Linked DNA regions of Orrella dioscoreae. The protein of the gene in region 1 interacts with the protein of each later gene in a pairwise test. Links are inferred from orthologs where the notes say so. Each region holds a gene or a part of one and is shown on either strand. Other genes may lie near its edges. The genes, in order: secG and secA.

Evidence for each region.
Region 2: the proteins of secG (region 1) and secA interact in binary tests that used the Escherichia coli proteins (3 or more experiments, as listed by UniProt). The link is inferred for Orrella dioscoreae from one-to-one orthologs.

Annotation. Positions count from the first base shown.
Region 1 is NZ_LT907988.1:1,363,291-1,366,363, forward strand. What follows is about bases 23-2,783. They hold secG (preprotein translocase subunit SecG), read left to right. Parts: upstream 23-1,051; coding sequence 1,052-1,516; downstream 1,517-2,783. Other genes in these bases: ODI_RS06320 (NAD(P)H-quinone oxidoreductase), read left to right, coding at 23-102; tpiA (triose-phosphate isomerase), read left to right, coding at 262-1,032; ODI_RS06340 (GntR family transcriptional regulator), read right to left, coding at 1,921-2,604; ODI_RS06345 (aldehyde dehydrogenase), read left to right, coding at 2,755-2,783. Outside these bases: more of ODI_RS06320, read left to right, coding at 1-22; more of ODI_RS06345, read left to right, coding at 2,784-3,073. UniProt on the Escherichia coli protein: Subunit of the protein translocation channel SecYEG. Overexpression of some hybrid proteins has been thought to jam the protein secretion apparatus resulting in cell death; while this may be true it also results in FtsH-mediated degradation of SecY.
Region 2 is NZ_LT907988.1:1,036,725-1,040,351, forward strand. The notes cover bases 156-3,470. They hold secA (preprotein translocase subunit SecA), read left to right. Parts: upstream 156-537; coding sequence 538-3,270; downstream 3,271-3,470. Other genes in these bases: ODI_RS04720 (M23 family metallopeptidase), read left to right, coding at 156-441; ODI_RS04730 (SDR family NAD(P)-dependent oxidoreductase), read left to right, coding at 3,427-3,470. Also shown: more of ODI_RS04720, read left to right, coding at 1-155; more of ODI_RS04730, read left to right, coding at 3,471-3,627. UniProt on the Escherichia coli protein: Required for protein export, interacts with the SecYEG preprotein conducting channel.

The DNA.
Region 1 (3,073 bases):
AAGCCCGTCATCCACACGACCCTGCCGCTGGAAAAAGCGGCCGACGGGCATGCGCTGATGGAGTCGGGCGACCTGATCGGCAAGGTCATCCTGACCAACTGAGCAGCCCTTACGGGTGCCGGCAGGTGAAAAGGGGCGGGTCAGCCGCCTGGCACGGTTGTGCCGGGCGCACCACGCCTGGGCGGGTCTGCCCTAAAAACCGGCGTAACAGGATACAATGCTGGGTTTATCCCCGTTCCCCCTTTTTAGATTCCCCGCCGCATGAATGCAGATGTGAATCCCCGTCAGGCCTCGTCCATCACGCGCCAGCGCCTCGTGCTGGGCAACTGGAAGATGCATGGCAACCAGGCCGACAACGCCACGTTGCTCTCGGCCCTGGCCCAGGGTGTGCAGGCAGGCGGCACCGAAGTGGGGGTCTGCGTGCCCTTCCCGTATCTGGCGCAGGCCCAGCAGGCCCTGTCCGGCTCGACCGTGAGCTGGGGCGCGCAAGACGTCAGCGCCCAGGAGCAGGGCGCTTTCACCGGGGAAGTCAGCGGCGCCATGCTGACTGATTTCGCCTGCCGTTGGGTGCTGGTGGGCCACTCCGAGCGCCGCAGCCTGCATGCGGAAACCGATGCCCAGGTGGCCGACAAGGCCAAGGCGGCGCTGGCTGCCGGCCTGACGCCGGTCGTGTGCGTGGGCGAAACCCTGGCCGAGCGCGAAGCCGACGACACGCTGGCCGTCATTGCCCGCCAACTGGCGCCCGTGCTGGCATTGGGCGCGCCCGCCGTGTCGCGCATGGTGCTGGCCTATGAGCCCGTCTGGGCCATCGGCACCGGCCGCACCGCCTCGCCCGAACAGGCGCAGGACGTGCACGCGGCCATCCGCCAGTCCCTCGAACAACTTGGCGCGGGCGGTGTCCGCGTCCTTTACGGCGGCAGCGTCAAGGCAGCCAGCGCGGCCAGCCTCTTCGCCATGCCCGACATCGACGGTGGCCTGGTGGGCGGCGCCTCGCTGGTCGCCGACGAATTCCTGCGCATCGCCGCAGCCTAAGTTTCCGGAGTCTTTTGCAATGTCCATGATGCTTTCCGTCCTGCTTGCCGTGCAGGTCATTTCCTCGCTGACCATCATCGTTCTCGTGCTGCTGCAGCAGGGCAAGGGCGCCGACATGGGCTCGTCCTTCGGCAGCGGCTCGGCCGGCAGCCTGTTCGGCGCCAGCGGCGCGGCCAACTTCCTGTCGCGCTCCACCAAGTGGGCCGCCGTGGTCTTCTTCGCCACCACCGCCGGCCTGGCTTACCTGGGCCACAACACCGGCAGCCGCACCGGCACGGGCGGCGGCGTCATGCAGGACTACCAGGACCGTTCGGTTCCCACGCTGCCTGGCCAGACCGCGCCGGCCTCGCCGGAAGGCGCCAGCTCGGTGCCGCAAGCGCCTGCCGCCCCGCAGGCGCCCGCCCCGGGCGTGCCCGCCGCGCCCCAGCAGCAGCCGGCCCCGGCCGCCGAGGTGCCTGCAGCACCGGCCCAGCCCGCCCAGTGATAGGTGATGCCAGGCATTCGTGATAGAATGCTTGGCTTTTCTGCCTAGGCCGAACTCCTCAAACGGCCCATGCAAGGCGGAAAGAGTGACTGAACCCAAGCGCAAACGTGCTTGGGATGGCAGTCAGGCAGTACCCCAAGCCGACGTGGTGAAATTGGTAGACACGCTATCTTGAGGGGGTAGTGGCGAAAGCTGTGCGAGTTCGAGTCTCGCCGTCGGCACCAGACAAGCAAGTCCGCAAGCAAAAAAAGCCCATGTTCTCGAACGAGACATGGGCTTTTTGCTTTGCATGCCAATCATGCATCCGTGGTCAGGACCGTGAAGTCGAACAAGGCCTGCGGAGATGCCTGCAGGACCCGCTCGGCGACGGTGGCCTCGGGCTGCCGGAAGGTCTCGCGCCAGCCTCAGCGCGTCAGGTACTTCTCTTCATAGATGTCCCGCGCCCGCCCCATGTGCGCCACCGACAGGGCGTCCAGCGCCGCGCGGTTGCCGGTGCGCACGGCGTCCACCATGGCCTGGTGCTCGCGGCAAGCCTGTTCCAGCGCGCCGGCGTCGGCGACGCCATAGGCGCGCACGGGAAAGCTCAGCCAGTCGTGCAGGCGGATGGACTCGGCCAGATAGAGGTTGTCGCACAGGCCGTAGAACTCGCGGTGGAACGCCATGTTGCTGCGGTGGATGGCGATCAGCTCGCCCGAGGCCGCTGCCCGCGTATGCTCGAGGCAGGCTGCCTCGACCGACGCCAGGCGTTCCGGCGCCACGGGAAACTCGATCATCTCGATGGCCGTGTGATGCAGCACGCGGCGCATGTGATACAGGTCTTCCAGCTCCTGCTTGTTGAAGCGGCGGATCTGCGCGCCCAGGTGGGGCGGCTTGACCACGACGCCCAGGCGCTGCAGCTCGGCCAACGCGGCGCGCACCACGTGGCGCTTGGCCGCGTAGTCTTCCATCAGATGGTCTTCGATCAGGCGGGTGCGGGGCAGGATGCGCGCGCGGATGATGTCGGTCTCGATCGCCTCCATGACCTTAGCGACCTGCTCGGGAAGCTTGGCTTCGGAGAGGATGAGCGAGGAAAAACTGCTGAGGCTCATGATGGGCGCAATTCGCTGCCGTGCCGCCGGCCAGGCGGCCTGGCGAGGAATCTTATTGATAGTTTCATTGCCAAGATTGGCGACAACGTGCTTGTTGTTTTGGCTCCGCGCAGTCCCTAGACTTTTCTGCGCTGAACAACAAGGACAAGCATGAACGCTTCAAGCACACCAAAGGACATCATCAGTATCGATCCCGCCAACGGCCAGGAGATCGGACGCGTGGCGATCACCACGCCGGCGGAACTCGACGCCACCGTTGCACGCGCCTGGCAGGCGTTCAAGGAATCGGGCTGGAAAGCGCTGCTGCCGCATCGCCGCGCGCTGGTGCTCCACGCGATCGCCGATCGTATCATGGCCGAAAAAGAGGCCCTGGCCCAGCTGCAGATGCGCGATAACGGCAAGCCGATCGCCGAGTGCCGCGGCATGGTCGAATCCGCCATCGGCACCTTCCGCTATTACGCTGGTGTCT
Region 2 (3,627 bases), 330 kb from region 1 along the record:
CGCGACTATCCCTACCTGAGCTCCTCCTATGGCTGGCGGCGCAACCCGGTCACCGGGCAGTACTCCATGCACGAAGGGCTGGATTTCGCCGCGCCGCCCGGCACGCCCATCGTCGCCGCCTCGGGCGGCGTCGTGATCGAGGCCAAATACCAGAGCGGTTACGGCAACATGGTCGAGATCGATCATGGCGGCGGTTTGCTGACCCGCTATGCGCATGCCCAGCGCCTGCTGGTCAAGCAGGGCGACCTGGTCGAACGGGGCCAGCATGTGGCCCTGGTGGGTTCGTCGGGCCGCTCCACCGGCCCGCACCTGCATTTCGAGGTGCGCCTGGCCGGGCAGCCGCTGGATCCCAAGCTGTTCCTCGACAGCAAGGGCACCACGCCGCCGGCGCTGGCCAGCGCCGAGGGCGGGCGGGCAACGCCTGCTACCCAGGTGCGTTAAACTGCCTCGTTATCCTGCGGCCTATTGCCGTCAACCTACACGAATCTGCCTGGCTGCCGCTCCTTGCGAGCATGGCCGAGCGCGGGCGACACACGCATGCTTTCTCTGATCAAAAAACTCGTCGGCAGCCGCAATGACCGGTTGCTCAAGCAGTTCCGCCGGCAAGTCTCGCAAGTCAATGCGCTGGAGCCCAAGTTCCAGGCGCTGTCCGATGACGAGCTGCGTGCCCAGACCGACGTGTTCCGCAAGCGGCTGGCCGAAGGCGCCAAGCTGGACGACCTGCTGCCCGAGGCCTTTGCCGTCGTGCGCGAGGCCAGCAAGCGGGTCTTCGGCATGCGCCACTTCGACGTGCAGATCATCGGCGGCATCGTGCTGCATTCGGGCCGGATCGCCGAAATGCGCACGGGCGAAGGCAAGACGCTGATGGCGACGCTGCCCGTGTACCTGAACGCCCTGGCGGGGCGCGGCGTGCACGTGGTGACGGTCAACGATTACCTGGCGCGCCGCGACGCCGAGTCGATGGGCCGCCTGTATGGCTTCCTGGGCCTGAGCACCGGCGTCGTCGTGCCGCAGCAGCCCAACGAGGAAAAGAAGGCCGCCTACGCCGCCGACATCACCTACGGCACCAACAACGAATTCGGCTTCGACTACCTGCGCGACAACATGGAATACCGCGTCGAGGACCGCCGCCAGCGCAAGCTGGTGTACGCGATCGTCGACGAAGTGGACTCGATCCTGATCGACGAGGCCCGCACGCCGCTGATCATCTCGGGCCAGGCGGAAGACCACACCGAGCTCTACCAGCGCATGAACGCGGTGCCCAAGATGCTCACGCGCATGGCGACCGAGCCCAAGCCGCAGGAGCCGGAACCCGAAGGCGATTTCTGGGTGGATGAAAAGAGCCACCAGGTCTACCTGTCGGAAGCCGGCCACGAGCACGCCGAAGAGGCGCTGTCCAAGCTGGGCCTGCTGCCAGACGGCGAGTCGCTGTACGACCCGCGCCACATCACGCTGATGCATCACCTGATGGCCGCCCTGCGCGCCCACAACCTGTTCCATCGCGACCAGCACTATGTGGTGCAGGACGGCGAGGTGGTGATCGTCGACGAATTCACCGGCCGCCTGATGTCGGGCCGCCGCTGGTCCGATGGCCTGCACCAGGCCGTGGAAGCCAAGGAAGGCGCCCGCATCCAGAACGAAAACCAGACGCTGGCCTCGATCACGTTCCAGAACTACTTCCGGATGTACGAGAAGCTGGGCGGCATGACCGGCACGGCCGATACCGAAGCCTACGAATTCCAGGAGATCTACACCCTGGAGACGGTCATCGTCCCGACCAACCGGCCGATGGTTCGCAAGGACCAGAACGACCAGGTCTTCAAGACCAACGAAGAGAAGTACAACGCCATCCTGGCCGACATCCGTGACTGCCACGAGCGGGGCCAGCCGGTGCTGGTCGGCACCACCAGCATCGAGAACTCCGAGCTGCTGTCGGGCCTGCTGAATGGCGCCAAGCTGCCGCACGAGGTGCTCAACGCCAAGCAGCACGCCCGCGAAGCCGAGATCGTGGCCGAGGCCGGCAAGCCCGGCCGCATCACCATCGCCACCAACATGGCCGGCCGCGGCACCGACATCGTGCTGGGCGGCAGCCTGGAAAAGCAGACCGCGCTGATCCGCGCCGACGCCTCGCTGGACGATGCGCAGCGCGATGCGCGCATCGAGCAACTGCGCGCCGACTGGAAGCCGCTGAACGAGCAGGTCAAGGCCGCCGGCGGCCTGCGCATCATCGGCACCGAGCGCCATGAATCGCGCCGCATCGACAACCAGCTGCGCGGCCGTGCCGGCCGCCAGGGCGACCCCGGTTCCTCGCGCTTCTACCTGTCGCTGGAAGATTCGCTGATGCGCATCTTCGCGGGCGATCGCGTGCGCGCCATCATGGAGCGACTGAAGCTGCCCGAAGGCGAGCCGATCGAGGCCGGCATGGTGTCGCGCTCCATCGAGACCGCGCAGCGCAAGGTGGAAGGCCGCAACTTCGACATCCGCAAGCAATTGCTGGAATACGACGACGTCGCCAACGACCAGCGCAAGGTGCTGTACTCGCAGCGCAATGAAGTGCTGGAAGCCGAGCAGGTGGGCGAGGTGGTTGCCGGCCTGCGCGCCGCCACCTTCGAAGAGCTGGTGCGCCTGTACATTCCCGCCAACTCGGTCGAGGAACAGTGGGACGCCGCCGCGTTGCAGAAGGCGCTGGAAGCCGACTGGCACCTCGAGTTCCCGCTGGCCACGATGCTGGAGCAGGAGCCGAACCTGACCGACGACGAGATCCTGGAGCGTGTCGCCAAGGCGGCGGACGAGGCCTATCAGGCCAAGGTCGAGCGCGTGGGCGAGGCCTCGTGGAGCCAGTTCGAACGCTCGATCCTGCTGCAGTCGCTGGACACGCAATGGCGTGAGCACCTGGCCGCGCTGGATCATTTGCGCCAGGGCATCCACCTGCGCGGCTATGCGCAGAAGAATCCCAAGCAGGAATACAAGCGCGAAGCCTTCGAGCTTTTCTCGAACATGCTGGACCGCGTGCGCAACGACGTGGTGCGCGTGCTGATGACGGTGCGCATCCAGTCGGCCGAGCAGGTCGACGAGGCCGAGGCGCAAGCCGCCCAGCCGCAAGTGCAGAACGTGCAGTTCCATCACTCGGACTACGACGAGGCGCTGGCCGCCGCGGCGACGTCCGGCGAGCAGATGCCGGCGGGCGCGGTGCCCAAGGTGGGCCGCAACGATCCGTGCCCTTGCGGCAGCGGCAAGAAGTACAAGCAGTGCCACGGCAAGCTGGTCTGACGGCCGGCGCGGCTGGACGTCTCCGGGCAGGCATGGCCTGACGGAACGTCCGGTGCCCGGATGGGGCAGACGCCCCATCCGCCATCACCCGCCTGCCGCGACACCCTGCGCGGCGCGGGAATTTTCCCCAGATTTCGACAACCAGGACGGACTCCGATGAAAGCGATAGTCTTGCGTGAACATGGCGACAACGAAAAGTTGAAGCTTGAACTTGATTTTCCCGATCCCATCGCCGGCGAAGGCGATGTCGTGCTGGCCGTGAAGGCCTCGTCGCTGAACTACCACGACGTGTTCACCCGCCGCGGCATGCCCGGCATCAACCTGCCTTTCCCGATCGTGATCGGCCTGGACGTGGCC